4 regions of the Tumebacillus amylolyticus genome follow, and region 2 is predicted to be linked to each of the others. Evidence: riboswitches for the same ligand, from Rfam matches in the RefSeq annotation. Region 2 holds a riboswitch; each other region holds the start of a gene.

Region 1 (4,282 bases), on a different contig from region 2:
TCGTGATCACCGACCAAGCCACCAAGGAGAAAATTCTCCCGATCGCGTACGGACAACAGCAAGTGGCAGACGCATCGGCTGTCATCCTCGTGCTCGGCGACCTCGAAGCGAACAAAAACGCAGAACCTGTCTTCAAGCCGGCACTCGACGGCGGCTTCATCTCCCAGCAAGTCTACGATGTACTGCTCGGCCAAATCGCAGCGGCGTACGACAACAACCCGCAAGGCGCACGCGACGAAGCGATCCGCAACTCGTCCTACATCGCGATGCAACTGATGCTCGCAGCCAAAGCATACGGCTACGACACCTGCCCGATGGGCGGCTTTGACAAGGAAAAAATCGTCGAAGCCCTGAACGTGCCGTCCCGCTACATCCCGTCCGTCCTGATCTCGCTTGGCAAAGCAGCGACACCGGCGCATCCGTCCGGCCGTTTCGGTCTCGACCAAATCGTCGTCAAAAACTCCTTCTAAGAATCGAAAATGCTCGAAAAAAAGACCCGCCCGCCCACGCGAGCGGGTCTTTTTTGTCCCCTCCTCCCATATCTTTGTAACAGGCTGTACATAGAGAACAGGGGGTTTTCAATCGATGGAAGCAATTAGCCATAAACTCAACCCGCGCACGGTTGATTTCGTAAAGTCCAAAACGGTGAAAAAAATGTTCGTCGGCGGTCAATTTGTGGAAGCGGTCTCCGGCAAGACGTTCCCGATCTACAACCCGGCGAACAACGAAATTCTCGCCTACGTCGCCGAAGGGGACAAGGAAGACATCGACCGCGCCGTCGCCTGTGCCCGCGACGCGTTTGAATCCGGCCCGTGGCATCGCATGATGCCGTCTGAACGTGCCCGTCTCATCTACACGTTGGCCGACTTGATCGAGCGTGACTCTGACGTATTCGCAGAGATCGAATCGCTCGACAACGGCAAGCCGATTGCAGAAGCCAAAGGGTTCGACGTTCCGATGACCGTCGAGCACTTCCGCTATTACGCAGGCTGGGCCACCAAGATCTCGGGCGACGTGATTCCGGTCAACATCCCGAACATGCACAACTACGTGCGCCGCGAGCCGATCGGCGTCGTCGGGCAGATCATCCCGTGGAACTTCCCGTTGTTGATGGCCGCTTGGAAACTGGGGGCGGCACTGGCGACAGGCTGCACCGTGGTTCTCAAACCGGCAGAGCAAACGCCGCTGTCCGCCCTCTACCTCGCCAAACTCGTCCAAGAAGCGGGCTTCCCGGCGGGCGTCGTCAACATCGTGCCGGGCTTCGGCGAAACGGCGGGCAACGCGCTCGTCACCCATCGTGACGTGGACAAAATCGCGTTCACCGGCTCCACCGAAGTCGGCAAGTTGATCATGAGCAACGCAAGCGTCGATCTCAAGCGCGTCTCTCTGGAACTGGGCGGCAAGTCGCCGAACATCATCTTCCCGGACGCAGACTTCTCCCGTGCGGTCAAAGGCTCGATGCAGGCGATCTTCTTCAACCAAGGCCAAGTCTGCTCGGCAGGTTCCCGCCTGTACATCCACAAAAGCCAATACGACAACGTGCTCTCCGACATGGTGACGCATGCGAGCAACGTGCGCCAAGGCTACGGCATCGACCCGAAAACGCAAATGGGCCCGCTCGTCTCCGAAGAACAACTGACCCGCGTCACCGGCTACATCGAACGCGGTCTGGAACAGGGAGCCAAGATCGCCATCGGCGGTGAGCGCGGCGAGGGCGACCTCTCCCGCGGCTACTTCGTGCGACCGACCGTGTTCTACGATGTCCAAGACGACATGGCGATTGCCCAAGAGGAAATCTTCGGCCCGGTTGTCGCCACGATGCCGTTTGACGACATCGAAGACGTAATCAAACGCGCCAATGCATCCACCTACGGCCTCGCCGCCGGCGTCTGGACGCAGAACATGAAAACGGCGTTCACCGTCGCGAACTCGCTCAAAGCAGGTTCCGTCTGGATCAACTGCTACAACATGTTCGACGCCGCTTCTCCGTTTGGCGGGTACAAACACTCCGGCATCGGCCGCGAGATGGGCGAATACGCGCTGGAAAACTACACGCAACACAAGAGCGTGTGGGTCAACTACAACTAAGCGCAGTCAAAAAAAAGGGGAGTGCCGTGTGCGGTCACTCCCCCTTTTTTTCTCACATTGACGCGATGAAGAGTTTGATGTATTCTAAAGTATGTTGAAAGTTCGTAAAACTTCATACGCAACTCTTATCCAGAGAGGTGGAGGGACTGGCCCTACGAAACCTCGGCAACCGGTATCAATCGTGATACATGGTGCTAATTCCAGCAATTACGTCCATGTGGGACGTTTTGGCAGATAAGAGAGGATCTCGATCTATTGTCGAATTGTACAATGAGCCTCTTCTTGGACGCCTGAGAAGAGGCTTTTTTATATACTTTTTTGGAAGAAGGGGTGGGGAAGCAAAGTGAATTCATCACATGCTTTTCGGGCGCGACTGCGGTCTGATGTGTTGGTGGGGGACGGCGCGATGGCAACGCTTTTGTATTTGCAAGGCAACGCCATCGGAGCTTCGACGGAGGAATTGTGTCTGACGGAACCGGATTGGGTGCGGGATGTGCATATGGCGTATCTGGATGCGGGGGCGAACGTCATCGAGACGAACTCCTATGCGGCCAACCGCGATTCGCTGGCACGCTATGGCTTGGAAACGCGCACCACGCGCATCAACCGCGCTTCTGTGCAGATTGCGCGTCAAGCGGTGGAGGAATCGGGACGCGAAGCGTTCGTCGTAGGCTCCATCGGCTCCATCCTCGCCGGTCGCATTCGCGGCACTGAGTGGGAGGAATACCGAGACATCTACGAGGAACAGGCGGTTGCGCTCTTGCATGAAGGCGTCGACGGTTTGATTCTCGAAACCTTCTACGACGTCGAAGAGTTGCTGCTGGCGTTGGATGTCATCCGCCCGCTGGCCGCTTCGAGCGGTACGCCGATCATCTCGCAACTGTCGCTTCTGGAAGTCGGCCGCACCCGAGACGGGTATGAACTGACCCAAGCGTTTCGCCAACTGGAAGCGGCAGGCTCCGACGTCGTCGGTCTGAACTGTCGACTCGGCCCTGCTGAAATTCTCGGCTCCTTGGAAAAAACCATCGTCCCCGAAGGCATGCCGATCTCCGTCTACCCGAACGCCGGGCGACTGGGCATGATCGACGGCAAAGTCCAATACAAATCCAACGCCGCGTACTTTGGCGACTATGCGGTTCGACTGCTCGACCAAGGCGTTGGACTCCTCGGCGGTTGTTGCGGCACTGCGCCGGAACACATCCGCGCGATTGCAGACGCCGTCGCGGGAAAAAAACGCGTGCCCCGCATCAACCCCACCCTCGCCGCCAAAACGGAAGTCATCGAACGGGAAACGCCGCGCATCGAATTGCCTCCGTCTCCGAACATCGTCGATCTGGTCGGTCAACGCCATACGATCATCGTCGAGTACGACACCCCGAAGGACCTCGACATCGAAAAGTACCTCGCCGGAAGCAAAGCGCTCCAAGAAGCCGGAGCAGATGCGATCACCCTCGCCGACAATTCGCTGGCGACCACCCGTGTCAGCAACATGGCGCTCGGCGCCATTCTCAAGCGTGAAATGGGCATCGAAGCGATCGCCCACGTCGCCTGTCGCGACCGCAACTTGATCGGGCAGCAATCTCATCTCTTGGGTCTGCACGCACTGGGCTTGAATCAAGTCCTCGTCATCACCGGCGACCCGGCGCGAGTCGGAGACCTGCCGGGGGCGACGTCCGTGTTCGATCTCTCGTCGTTCGACCTGATCCGCATGGTCAAACAACTTAATGAAGGAATTGCCTTCTCCGGTCGTCGGATGAAGAACAAAGCCCGCTTCGTCGTCGGAGCGGCGTTCAACCCGCACGTCCGCAATTTGGAGCCGGCCATCGCACGCCTCGAACGCAAAGTCGAAGCGGGAGCAGACTTCATCATGACCCAACCCGTCTATGACGTGGAGACGTTACTCGCGATCCGCGAAGCGACGAAGCACATCCAAGTTCCGATCTTCATCGGCATCATGCCGATGACAGGGTCGCGCAATGCAGAATTTCTGCACAACGAAGTGCCGGGCATCAAAATCGCCGAATCGACGCTTGAGCGCATCAAGCGCTTCGAAGGCGAGGCCGCCCGTCACGAAGGCGTGCAGATCGCCAAGGAACTGCTCGACGTCGCCGTGCAACATTTCAACGGCCTGTACTTGATCACGCCGTTCCACTATACCGATATGACCGTCGAATTGACCCGCTACGCACGGGAA
Region 2 (4,282 bases):
CAAGCTTCGCCGCCTGCAAGTCGGTAATGGAGTCGCCGATGACGATCTTGAACACATCTTCATCCGGAAACTGTCGCAACACCGACGGCTTGCACATGCCGCAGCCGTTCTCGCACTGCTCATCACACGCATGCGGCCACGTCACTTCAATCGTTTCGCCTGAGAAGTCACTGCCGTTGCAGTAGATCGGGTTCTCGATGGCAAACGGCTCCAACAACGGTTTGACAAAAAAGTCGATGCCGCCGCTCGTCACCCAGAAGTCGATCCCTTGCGCCTTGCAAAACTCCAAAAACTCCGGGAACCCCGCGCGAATCACCGCCACTTCCTGTGCATAGGCAGCGACGTCATCGCGGAGGGTGGAGGAAATTCCGTGGAACAGACGGCCCACGCCGGTCTGAATCGGAATCTCTTGGTGTAAAATCTGATCCTTGGTCGTCTCCCAACCCGGCGCACCGAACCGCTCCATGATCGTAATGATCATGTCGCGCTCGGTGATCGTGCCGTCAAAGTCACAGAAGATGGCGATGCGTTTGCTCATGAGTCCTCCTTCTTTCTACTTACCGATTATTTTTCCGTTCCTGTTTCGGACGGGTTGCCCCACAGATCGAGGGCCGTCCGAATCTCTTGAGAAGTTTCCGCCGCTTCGGAGAGTGTCTTGCCGTTCACAACGGCTGCAATTGCTGCGTTAAACGCACGACCGCCTGCCGCCGAACCGCCCGGATGACCGTGAACCCCGCCGCCTGCATTGATGATTTGGTCGTTGCCCAAATCACGATACAGATACGGAACCAGCCCCGGATGGATGCCCGCACTCGGAACCGGAATCGCACGCTTGAGAACGTGGTTCGGTTCGGTGAGAGCTTGTGCAATTTTCAACGTCTCGCCTCGCTCCAGCGCCACGGAGCCATAAGCGGACGGGTACAGACCGATGTCCGCCCCTGCGATGCGCATCAGTTGACCGAGCACGACATGTGCCGAGATACCGTACTGATGCGACGGATACAACGCGCCCGCGAGTGCCGGGTGCGCCATGATCGGAACGTTGACACGCGGGTCCTCTGCCAGTCGTTGCAACACGTCGTAGCCGTACGTCAGGACATTGAGCAACAACGCCGAAGCTCCTGCGTCCACGGCACGGCGTGCTTTTTCAAAAATCTCTGTGACCGGACCCGTCAAGTTCGCCGCATAGAGGGTGAATTTGCCCGTCTCTGCCTGCGCGCGTTCGGCAGCCGCGCGACACGCCGCGATCCGTTTTTCAAACGGTGCGTAGGTCTCGTCGAAGAAGATCTCGTCATCCTTGACCAAGTCCACACCGCCAAGTGCTTGTTGGTAAAAATGCTCCGCCAACGTCTCCGTGTCGTAGCCGATGACCGACTTGAAAATGCTCATGAGCAGCGGTCGGTCGTAGGCGTTCAGTTGTTCGCGCAGACCGTCGATGCCAAACTTCGGACCGGGGAACCGGCTTGCGAACGTCGGCGGGAGCTCGATGTCCACGAGGCGAATCATGCCGTCCATCGAGAGTTTGCCAAACACGGAGGTCAGCAGAGCCGGGATGTCCGGCGTGAAGTTGATGGTCGGGTACGCGATCGTAAGCATTGCTTGCTCCAAACCGTGCGGGTCGGTGCCGATCTGCTTCACATCGGCGACGTGTCCGAGGTGTTTTTGCATCGCGTCTTTGCGTGCGGCCGGCAAATCGGTCCAAGAGCCGACGGTGAGCCCGACTGCGATCCCGTTGGCTTTTTTCAGCCAGTCGGTGCCGGGTTTGCCGTGCGCCAGATAGGTTACGTGAACAAATTCTGCAGTTGTCATCCAAAAGGTCTCCTCTCGAATCCAAACCAAGAATCCATAAAAAAGCCCCTTTCTCATGAAACAAGAAAGAGGCGTTGCTTATATCATAAGCGTTCGTGCCTCTTATCTTTCAGGAACCATGAAACTTGGTGTATTCCTGTAGGAGGTAGCACCGTGTATGAAAAAACATACCGGTTGCCGGGCGTCATCGGGCCAGTCCCTCAGCCTGCTCTGGATAAGAAGTTCGTGCGTATTGTGTATGCAATTGTCTTGCAACTAGATGATATATTACAGGGTGTACCCCCTGCTGTCAATTCTTTTTTTGTATATGTTACAGGGACATTTTTACCATGCGGTCGACCGCTTCTTGCAAGCGTTGCTCGGAAGTCAAGAGACCCACTCGCACGTAGCCTTCGCCGCTGTCGCCAAATCCGTTCCCCGGTGCAACCATGACATGCGCTTTCTGAAGCAACAGGTCGGAGAATTCCAAGGACGTGAAGCCCTTGGGCACCGGTACCCAGGTGAAGAACGAACCCTTGGGCATCAGCACGTCCCACCCGGCCTCGCGCAAGCCGCCGACGAATACGTCACGACGACGCTGGTAGGTGGCCGCCAACTCGTGTACGCAGTCTTGCGGAGCGGTCAGCGCCGCGACCGCCGCACGCTGGATGAAAGCCGGAAGCGAAACGTAGTAATGGTCTTGGATCAAGTTGATCGCCGAGATGACGTCTTTGTTCCCCAGAGCAAAGCCTACGCGCCAGCCTGCCATGTTGTAGGTTTTGGAGAGCGTGTAAAATTCCACGCCGACTTCCTTCGCCCCCTCTGCTTGGAGGAACGAGACCGGTTTCTCCCCGTCAAAGCCGATGGCACCGTAAGCGAAGTCGGATGCGACGACGATGTTGTGCTTGCGGGCGAATTCGATCGTATCTTCATAGAAGGAAAGCGGAGCCGTTGCCGAAGTCGGGTTGTTCGGGTAGTTCAGGAACATGATCTTCGCTTTGTCGAGCTTGTCCTTGGGAATCTGCGAGTAGTCCGGGAGGAAGGCATTCTCACGGAGCAGCGGCATCATCACCATCTCTGCTTGAGCCAACGCCACACCCGACCAGTAGTCCGGGTAGCCCGGGTCCGGGACGAGCACGGCGTCGCCCGGGTTGCAGAGGCAGACCGGGAGTTCGACGAGGCCGGTCTTGCCGCCGAACAGGATCGCGACTTCCGTTGCCGGATCGAGGTCGACGTTGAATTCAGACTTGTACCATTGGGCGATGGCGATCTTGAGTTCGATCATGCCGGAGAACGGCGGGTATTTGTGCGTAATCGGGTCGAGCACTTCGGTGCGAAGCGATTCGACGATGTGCGGCGGCGTCGGCAGGTCCGGATTGCCTTGGCCGAGGTTGATTACGTCATTCCCTGCTGCGATGGAAGCGTTGACTTTCGCCACCATCGTGGAAAAAAATTGCGTCGGAAGAGACTGCAAACGATCCGCTTGCTTTATGTTCATGGGTAGGAGAAACCCCTTTCTCACAAAAATCATTCTTACTAACTATACAGCGAAGCCGTAAGAAAGAAAAGCAAAAAAGACAGCACAAACCCGAAGGAATGTGCTGTCTTTTTCTCATCTTCAAATTACTTGGAGTATACAACACCGCGGTACGGGGTGTAGGACAGACCGGTGTAGTAGCTCAGGGTGCGGGTTACGCCGCCTGCCGGGTCTTTGATCGTGAAGTCGGACGCAGATGCGCCGGTGGTTGCGTAGCCGGAGATGACGACGAAGTGCGTGCCGCCGGCCGGTTTGTTCATGCCGACGATGTACGGGTGGCCTGCGTCCAGAGCGGATTTCGCTGCGCTGTAGACGGTGCTCCATGCGGTCGGGGAGGACGTGGTCACGTGGTTGACGATCCCGGCGCCTGCCTTCGTGATGGCATCGCCGTAGACGAACGGGCAAGCGGAAGCGCCCATCTTGGAGTTCATTTGACCCGGGTCAATGGAAACGCCGTAATATTTGAAGACCATGGTAGCAGAAGTCAACGTGCAACCTGCTGCAGAGATGGTTTCCGCGCAAGATTGCATCGTTTGGCTGCTCCAAGTTTGGCCGGATTGGCTGTAGAGCGGCACTGCGAGAGATACGGATGCGGTGGTAACGGTGTTGACTTCGGAACCTGCCGAGATCGTTGCGATTCCGGTGTCTGCCATTGCCACTTGCGTGGTCAGGGTCATCGCTGCGGCGACGATTGCGATCAGTTTCTTTTTCATTGTAAAACCTCCCTATGTTCTGTAAATTTATTATATTATGGATAGATATCGTATTTCAATAGTGTTTTTGATATAGTTTGATAATTTTTTGAACAAAAAAAGGACCCCTTCCGCGTGGGAAGGGGTCCTTTTTTCCTATGTTAGGCTTGTGGCATGGGGGTCGGCGTGGGTTGTGCGTAGCCTTCTTTGTATTTGTTGTCGATGTACTGGCGAATGTCGAGTACGGTCTTGCCGGACTGCTTCA
Region 3 (4,282 bases), on a different contig from region 2:
GGGAAGACCAGCGGGTCGAAGATCAGGTCGCGGGGGTCGAGTCCGTGATGGTTCACGAGCAAGTCGTAAGAGCGCTTGGCGACTTCCAGCTTGCGTTCGCGGGTGACGGCCATGCCTTGCTCGTCGATGGTGCCGACGACGATGGCAGCTCCGTACTTTTTGACGATGGGAACGATCGCGTCGAACTTTTCGGGGCCGTCCTCCAAGTTGACAGAGTTGAGCAGTGCTTTGCCTTGCGAGTATTTCAGCGCCATCTCGAACACGTCGAGGTTGGTGGAGTCGATCATGAGCGGCACTTTGACTTTTTTGGTGACGTACTTGAGGAATTCTTCAACGTCTCGGGCTTCGTCGCGGTCCGGATCGGCGAGGCAGATGTCGATGACGTGTGCGCCTTTTTTGACTTGGGCGCGGGCGATCTCGGACGCTTCCTCGTACTTGCCATCGACGATCAAGTTGCGGAACTTGCGGGAACCCAGCACGTTGGTGCGCTCGCCGACGATCAGCGGGCGGTTGTCCGGCTCCACGAAGACGGTTTCGATCCCGGAGACGGCCGGGCGGTGCGGTTCGGCGCTGGTGCGCGGTTTGAAATCTTGCAACGCTTCGTGGATGGCACGGATGTGATCCGGTGTGGTGCCGCAGCAACCGCCCGCGATGTTCAGCCAGCCTTTCTCTGCGAATCCGGCGAGTTTTTTGGCGAGGCTTTGCGGGGTCTCGTGGTAGTGACCGTTCTCGTCGGGGAGCCCGGCGTTCGGGTAGACGGAGACAGAGCAGGTCGCGAGTTCGGACAGTGTACGCAGATGGTCGCGCATGAATTCCGGGCCTGTTGCGCAGTTCAGGCCGACGGAGATCGGCTTCAAGTGTTCAAGCGAAATGTAGAACGACTCGATATTCTGACCTGCAAGCGTCGTCCCCATCGGTTCAATGGTGCCGGAGAGCATGACGGGGATCTCGATGCCGGTGTCTTGGAAAGCGCGTTGGATGGCAATGGCGCCCGCTTTGACGTTGAGGGTGTCTTGCACCGTTTCCAGGAGAAGCACGTCTGCGCCGGCGATCAACAGGGCGCGTGCTTGTTCATAGTAGGAGTCGGTCAAATCTTCGAACGTAATCCCGCCGGTGACCGAGAGGGTCTTGGTGGTCGGGCCCATCGCACCGGCGACGTAGCGCGGCCATTCCGGTGTGGAGTAGGAGTCTACCGCTTCTTTGGCGAGACGCACGGCTTCGATGTTGATCTCATGCGCGAGGTGTTGAAGATCGTATTCAGCGAGGACGACAGACGTAGCACCGAACGTGTTAGTTTCGATGATGTCGGCACCGGCCTCGAGGTAGGCTTCGTGAATGTTGCGAATGACGTCCGGGCGGGTGAGGACGAGGTTCTCGTTGCAACCGTCGAGCTCTTCACCGCCGAAGTCGTCCGGGGTCAAGTTTTCTCGTTGGAGCATCGTGCCCATCGCGCCGTCGAGGATGAGAATTTTTTGTTGCAATTGCTGTTGGATCGGGGTTTTGCTTGACATGTCGAATTCCTCCTCGGAGTAGCGGGCATAGAAAAAGCCCTCTTCGGTCTTGGGAGACGAGAAGAGGGCAGAAGTTGCAAAAAGGGGTGGATACCGCCACTCTTATCTTCCAAAGCGTACGCTTTGCTGGAATTAGCACCTGATCAATCGGTTGCCGAGGTATCAAAGGGCCAGTCCCTCCACCTCTCTGGATAAGAGAAAATAAATATTCAATTCGAAACACTTCACCAACAGTACCATTTCGATGACGCGTTTGTCAATCTTCTACCAACGGTGCGCGGGACATACACATGGAGGAGAAGGAGGGACGTCCGATGGCGATGAAGGTGGGCAGGAGGAAGCGTCTGAACTGGCGGCTCGTCCTGTTTCTTGTCTTGGTCATGATCGTGTTCTCCAGCGTGCAGACGATCTACTATTACGAAACGTCGATGCGTCCGCATCTGGAGCTCGCGGCTGAGAAATACGCCGAGCAGTATGCGGTCAAGGCGATCAACGATTCGATTTCCAAAAAAATTGCCAGCGTTGCCGACTACAATTTGCTGATGAACTTCCGGGAGGGGCCAAACGGCAAAGTCAGCGCCGGGTATTTCAACATGCAAGAAGCCACGCGTTTGCAGGCGCAAGTCACCGACTATATTCAAGGCGAGTTGTCGCATTCCAAGGAAGAGGAGATCTCCCTGCCGCTCGGAGTGGTGTATGAGAGTTCGATTCTGGCGGCGCTCGGGCCGGATATTCCCATCAAGATCCGCCCGATTACAATTGCCAAATCACAAGTGGGATATGAGACGCGCAATGCCGGCATCAACCAGACGGTGCATGTGCTGTATCTGGATCTCACGGTGGAAGAGACGATTGTCGTGCCGTTTTCCACGCATCCAAATGCAGTCAGCACGCGGGTACCGATCGCCTATCTGGTTATGGTCGGCGACGTGCCGCAGATGGTGTACAACGCGCAGGGGTCTGCCGTGGGGCAGACGAGTTCGCCGTTGCCGCCGCTTGAGTTGCCAAACCTCAACGAGCCAGCGAAGTAAAAAGCGCTCGCCTTGCTCGCTGTACCTTCTATTGGTAAGATGGGGAGCGGGAGGGAAGCATTTTTATGGAACGTACATGGATTTTGCAAGAGGCTGAAGCCTTCGTTCGTCAGGAATTGGGCGGAGACTCTTCCGGTCATGATGTCTGGCACATCGAGCGTGTGCGGCGCATGGCTGAACGGATCGCGCGCGTTGAGGGTGCGGACGTTTTTGTCTGCTCGCTTGCAGCACTGTTACACGACATCCCCGACGAGAAATTGAACGAAAGCCCCGAAGCCGGGATGAAAAAACTCACGAACTGGCTGGATGCGCACGACCTTGATGCGGACACACGCGCGCATCTCTTGGAGATCATCACGACGATGTCGTTCAAGGGCGGCAACCGCCCCCCGGTGCGGACGCTGGAAGGCCGAATCGTTCAAGATGCCGACCGTCTCGACGCCATCGGTGCGCTGGGCATCGCCCGCACGTTTGCGTATTCCGGTGCCAAGGGGCAACTCAGCCACGACCCGACCCTGCCGCTGCGCACCGACATGACGGCAGACGAGTATCGCAAGGGCAAGAGCACCGCTGTCAATCATTTCTATGAAAAACTGCTTTTGCTCAAAGCCCTCATGAACACCGACGCCGCCAAACAAATCGCCGAAGAGCGGCATCGTTATATGGAAGAGTTTTTGGAGCGGTTCCATGCGGAGTGGGAAGGACAGATGTAACGGAAGTCACAGACTTTCCAGTTCATTTTTCCTACAATACAAATACAATATGTTGAAGGCTTGCAACAGAATGGCCTTCACAAGTTCCGCCTATACTAGATGTGTATGGGCGTCAACCAACCGATAAAATGAACGATACCGATAGGAGGAATACATGATGGAAGATCTTCGCGCACGCGTACAGGAAGCACTTGATAAAATTCGCCCGGGTCTGCAATCCGATGGCGGCGACGCTGAATTGGTGGACGTTGATGCTGAAACCGGCATCGCTTCGATCCGCATGACCGGCGCTTGCGGCGGTTGCCCGATGAGCACCATGACCCTGAAAATGGGCATCGAGCGCACCGTTCGCGCAGCAGTACCGGAAATCAAAGAAGTCGTGGCTGTCTAAGCCAGACGACGAATTGGAGGGAATCAATCATGGCATCTGATCTCATTCAAACTGTAACCGACGCGAACTTTAACGAAGCAATTCAAGGCGACAAGCCGGTTCTCGTCGACTTCTGGGCTGCATGGTGCGGTCCGTGCAAAATGCTCGCTCCGGTCCTCGACGATCTCGCAGGCGAAGTTTCCGATAAGCTGACCATCGGCAAACTCAACGTCGACGAAAACCCGGCGACTTCGCAAAAGTTCGGCGTTATGTCCATCCCGACTCTGCTCGTTTTCAAAAACGGCGAAGTTGTGAAGACCCTCGTCGGCTACCAAAACAAAGCTCAACTGCTCGACAAACTGGCTGACGTTCTGTAAGCCGCGTTTGTTTGGGAAGAGAAGACCTGTCAGGCTGCGGCCTTGGCAGGTCTTTTTTATTATGAAAAAAGACCCTTCGACCCGCTTGTTTCCGGGCAGGTGAAGGGTCTTTTGTTTAGAGTTGGGCGAAGACTCGGTTGATCACGTCGATGGTGAAGTCGATGTCCGCTTGGGTGTGGGCGGTGGAAACGAACCACGCTTCGTACTTGGACGGTGCGAGCAGGACGCCTTCGTCGAGCAGGAGGTGGAAGAAGCGGGCGAATTTCTCGCCGTCAGCCGC
Region 4 (4,282 bases), on a different contig from region 2:
AGCACGATCAAAACCAAACCGATGTAGCGGTGCACCATCTCCATCGTTGTCGATTCCATCTCTCTCCCACCTTCTGCACAATCTATGACATAGAAAAAAAGCATCCTAAGCATACGGAGTATACGTTAGGATGCTCTATGGGTCATTCTACACAATGGTAAATTTTACTTCAATGCTTGTTCCAGATCGGCGATCAAATCGTTCGGGTCTTCCAAGCCAATCGAGAAGCGCAGCAAGCCGTCGCCGATCTTGCGCTTGAGGCGTTCTTCGGCGGGCATGCCGTTGTGGGACATCATGCGCGGGTAGGACAGAATCGATTCCACCGCACCGAGCGAGACGGCGACGAGCGGCAATTGAACGCGTTCCATCAATTTGCGAGCTCGCTCCTCGGTACCGAGGTCGAACGACACGACAGCGCCGAAGCCGTCCGCTTGTGACTTTTGAATCTCGTGACCTGCGTGAGACGGCAGGCCCGGATAGTAGACCTGCTCGATGTCGCCGCGTTCGTAGAGATAGTGGGCGATTTTTTCCGCACCGGCGCAGGACGCATCCATGCGGACTTTGAGCGTCTTCAACCCGCGTTGGAGCAAGAAGCAATCTTGCGGGCCGAGCACGCCGCCGCATGCATTTTGGAGAAAGTACAACCGTTTGCCCAGCTCCTCATCTCGCGTGACGACGACGCCCGCCACCACGTCCGAATGTCCGCCCAAGAACTTGGTCGCACTGTGAATGACGATGTCGATGCCAAGTTCCAACGGTCGTTGGAGGTACGGCGTCATGAACGTGTTGTCGATGATCGAGAGCAGACCGTGTTCCTTGGCAATCTGTGCCGCACCCGCCAAGTCGATGATCTTCATCGTCGGGTTGGACGGTGTTTCGAGGAACAGCCCTTTCGTATTCGGACGAATCGCCGCCCGAATTTCATCCAAATTCGTCGCATCGACGAACGTCGTTTCGATGCCGAAGCGGTTGATCAACTGGGTCAGCGCCCGGAACGTACCGCCGTAGATGTCATCGCAGGCAACGATATGATCGCCCTGCGAGAACAGGAACAACGTCGTGGTGATCGCCGCCATGCCAGAACCGAACGCAAACCCGCGCGTACCGCCCTCAAGTTTGGCGACTGCATCTTCGACCGCATGGCGAGTCGGGTTGCCCGAGCGGGCGTATTCGTAAGCCGGCGGGTTCCACGGATCTTCTTGGTGGAACGTCGACGCTTGATAGATGGGAAATGCCGCTGCCCCCGTTACCGGATCGATTTCATTGCCCGTATGCAACACGTGGGTGGCGAACGAAATTTTTTTCTCACTCATGGCTTGCTTGGACTCCCTTCACTCCAATTTCCTTCTCTGCCGCTGCCAGTGCTTGCGCGAGATCGTCAATGAGATCGCTGTGGTGCTCGATGCCCACCGAGAGTCGCAACAGGGAATTGGTGACGCCCACCGAGATGCGAATTTCCTCCGGGATGTCAAAGTGCGTCTGACGAGCCGGGTAGGTGATCAGCGATTCCACCCCGCCAAGCGATTCGGCAAACGTGATCAGTTTCAAGTGGCGCAACAACGGCTCCACGAGTGCTTCGCTCTCCACTTCAAACGACAGCATGCCGCCGTATCCTGCTGCTTGGCTCAGATGAATGTCACGACCTACATGGCCGAACAACCCCGGGAAGTACACGGTGGAGATCGCCGGATGCTCCGCCAACCATTCGGCGACGAGCAAGGCGTTCTCTTGGTGACGATCCATGCGCAACGCCAGCGTCTTGATCCCTCTCATCAGCAGCCAACAATCTTGCGGGCCGAGTGTCGCGCCGATGGAGTTTTGCAGGAAGTAGATTTTGTCTCCTACTTCTGTCTCCCGTGCGACAACCAGACCTGCCAGCACGTCGTTGTGACCGCCGAGATACTTGGTCGCGCTGTGGACGACGATGTCGGCACCGAGCGTCAACGGACGTTGCAGATAGGGGGTCATGAACGTATTGTCTACGATTGTCAACACGTTATGACGTTTTGCTACTTCAATTATGGCACTGAGGTCGGTGATTCGCATCGTCGGGTTGGTCGGCGTTTCGACGAAAATTCCCTTCGTATTGGGTTGCAGGGCCTGTTCAACCGCTTGCACGTCCCCTGTATCCACGAACGTGGCGGAGATGCCCTGTTTCGGCAGAATCTGTTCAATCAAGCGGTAGGTACCGCCGTACAAGTCGTGCGAAACGATCAGATGGTCCCCTTGCGCAAACAGTCCGAAGACCCCCGCAATCGCCGCCATGCCGGATGCGTAGGCAAACCCGCGCACGCCGCCTTCGAGTTCTGCGATGGCATCTTCGAGCGTTTGACGGGTCGGGTTCTTGGTGCGCGTATAGTCGAAGCCGGTGGAAACACCGAGCTGCGGATGGCTGTACGTGGTGGAGAGGTAGATCGGAGACGAGACCGAGCCGGTTTGCGGGTCACGTCGGTTGCCAATCTGTGCGAATTTGGTTTCAAGATGCGTCATATTGAAGTCCCCCTAAGTTGTGATGCAAGCAAAAAAGGCCTCTCTCCCAGTGGAGAAAGGCCTTTGCTTATGTAGACATAAGGGGGTCCTTTCTCTCATCTCTCAGGATCGTTAGATCCTGCAGGAATTGGCACCGTGCATGCGTGTGCTGAAAAAATAACCGCATGTCGGTTGCCGGGCTTCATCGGGCCAGTCCCTCCGCCTACTCTGGATAAGAGAGTTTCTTGCTTGTTCAGTTGTTTTGTCTGATTATTTTATTACAGTACAGCACTCGCAAAATTCTGTCAAGGTATAAATTTACTCGCGGTGTTCTGCCGTGTTCACGTGCAACGGCGGGACGACCAGCCAGCCTTTTTCCTTCAACATACGGAGCAGACGCAGGCCCATCTCCGCTTTTTTGGTGTGCATCGTCATGAACAGCGCCGCGATGTCTTCGCGGATGCACATCGCCATCATTTTGGAACAAGCAACCAGACCCGCCCCGTTGTCAACAGCAAGCATCGATGCAATTTCCATGTCCGTATGGCGTGCGCCAGGCGGGATCAGTTCGAGGTCCGCCTTGGGCTTTTCAGGCGCTGCGGGCGGCAGTGCGACGCCGTTTTCCGTCAACAACTTCGCCAATTCGGCCGCTTCTTCCCGACATGTATCAATCGACTGCTCGATGAAGTCGCGCAGGTCTGCGTCCCCCGATTGGTTCAACAACACTTGGTAATGCGAGATGATCCCGTACTTGGCCGCCAACGACCCCCAAACAGCGTCCACTTCCCCATAATGCATCGGTTCATGCTTCGGATTGCCACTCAAGATTCCCATTTCGAACACCTCCGTGTAGTGTAAATGCCCGCCTACTAGCATGTACAAAAAAAACCATCCGCACGCATGTGCGAATGGTTTTTCATTTTCCTGACCTGCCTGCTTATTTCAACCACGTGGACACTTCTTCTACAGGTTTGCGAGTTAACTCCCGCTCTTGGGCCGGATATCCGACCGGAACCAAAGCGACGAAATCCATGCCTTCCATCGGAGGCAAGATCGCTTCAATCTCCTGCTTCGCCTGTTGCGGGCCCGCCATCCAGACGGCTCCCAGACCTTGGGCATGGAACATCAACAACATCTGCATGACCGCCCCCGCGATGGTCTGGAGTCGCGAAGAGCCGACTTTGCGCGCATCCTCCATCGCCGCCGCATCCGAGTCTTGACGACCTCGTTCTGCAAGCAGTCGGTCCGCGATGGAACGATAGTCTCCCATATACACCGCCACACAAGCAGGTGCGGTGCGGAAAAAGTCGCTGGAAGACTTCCAACGCTCCACATGTTCGCCATAGGCTTCCGCTTCCGGCCACGATGCCATCAGCAGCGTTTTTTCCTGGACGGCGTCTGCGATCTGATGGATGACGTCTCGGTTCTTGATCACGACGAAGTGCCACGGCTGGAAGTTGCCGCCGTTGGGAGCCCACGTCGCTGCGGTCAGCGCTTCGCGGATCAGTTCGTCCGGAACTTCTTGGTCGGTCCATTTGCGGATCGAGCGACGAGTGGCGATGAGTTGAAGCAAATCTTGCGGGTTTACACCGTTCATGGATGTCACTCTCCTTCTGTGTCCAACAATCTCCACTCATAGGGTACACCTCAAACACCGCAAACTACAAGAGAGCACCACTACAATCGCAGAGGAAGTGAAACCTGTTGGAATCCACCGGAACGAAGATTCATTTTCTCCCCCTGTTCTCGCTGGCGATGGTGCCCCTGATCATGGTGCTGGGGAATTCGATGCTGATCCCGATCTTGCCGACGA

Evidence for each region. Region 2 has a riboswitch for S-adenosylmethionine ahead of JJB07_RS07835 (2,3-diketo-5-methylthiopentyl-1-phosphate enolase). Riboswitches for the same ligand answer to the same signal wherever they lie in the genome.
Region 1: another riboswitch for S-adenosylmethionine. It lies ahead of JJB07_RS04415 (bifunctional homocysteine S-methyltransferase/methylenetetrahydrofolate reductase); the one in region 2 lies ahead of JJB07_RS07835 (2,3-diketo-5-methylthiopentyl-1-phosphate enolase).
Region 3: another riboswitch for S-adenosylmethionine. It lies ahead of metH (methionine synthase); the one in region 2 lies ahead of JJB07_RS07835 (2,3-diketo-5-methylthiopentyl-1-phosphate enolase).
Region 4: another riboswitch for S-adenosylmethionine. It lies ahead of JJB07_RS14015 (aminotransferase class I/II-fold pyridoxal phosphate-dependent enzyme); the one in region 2 lies ahead of JJB07_RS07835 (2,3-diketo-5-methylthiopentyl-1-phosphate enolase).

Annotation. Positions count from the first base shown of each region.
Region 1 is NZ_JAEQNB010000001.1:946,006-950,287, forward strand. It holds gene JJB07_RS04405 (nitroreductase family protein) at 1-470, shown strand, start outside; gene JJB07_RS04410 (aldehyde dehydrogenase family protein) at 586-2,088, shown strand; SAM riboswitch class I at 2,211-2,329, shown strand; gene JJB07_RS04415 (bifunctional homocysteine S-methyltransferase/methylenetetrahydrofolate reductase) at 2,432-4,282, shown strand, end outside.
Region 2 is NZ_JAEQNB010000002.1:186,134-190,415, forward strand. It holds gene JJB07_RS07830 (2-hydroxy-3-keto-5-methylthiopentenyl-1-phosphate phosphatase) at 1-538, opposite strand, end outside; gene JJB07_RS07835 (2,3-diketo-5-methylthiopentyl-1-phosphate enolase) at 565-1,809, opposite strand; SAM riboswitch class I at 1,909-2,030, opposite strand; gene JJB07_RS07840 (pyridoxal phosphate-dependent aminotransferase) at 2,120-3,286, opposite strand; gene JJB07_RS07845 (C39 family peptidase) at 3,412-4,038, opposite strand; gene JJB07_RS07850 (PCYCGC motif-containing (lipo)protein) at 4,179-4,282, opposite strand, start outside.
Region 3 is NZ_JAEQNB010000003.1:438,838-443,119, reverse strand. It holds gene metH (methionine synthase) at 1-1,511, opposite strand, end outside; SAM riboswitch class I at 1,611-1,709, opposite strand; gene yunB (sporulation protein YunB) at 1,826-2,542, shown strand; gene JJB07_RS12115 (HD domain-containing protein) at 2,608-3,255, shown strand; gene JJB07_RS12110 (NifU family protein) at 3,413-3,646, shown strand; gene trxA (thioredoxin) at 3,676-4,002, shown strand; gene JJB07_RS12100 (glutamate-1-semialdehyde 2,1-aminomutase) at 4,118-4,282, opposite strand, start outside.
Region 4 is NZ_JAEQNB010000004.1:237,779-242,060, reverse strand. It holds gene JJB07_RS14025 (cation:proton antiporter) at 1-59, opposite strand, end outside; gene JJB07_RS14020 (trans-sulfuration enzyme family protein) at 165-1,313, opposite strand; gene JJB07_RS14015 (aminotransferase class I/II-fold pyridoxal phosphate-dependent enzyme) at 1,306-2,490, opposite strand; SAM riboswitch class I at 2,583-2,708, opposite strand; gene JJB07_RS14010 (DUF3231 family protein) at 2,788-3,303, opposite strand; gene JJB07_RS14005 (nitroreductase family protein) at 3,407-4,066, opposite strand; gene JJB07_RS14000 (MFS transporter) at 4,174-4,282, shown strand, end outside.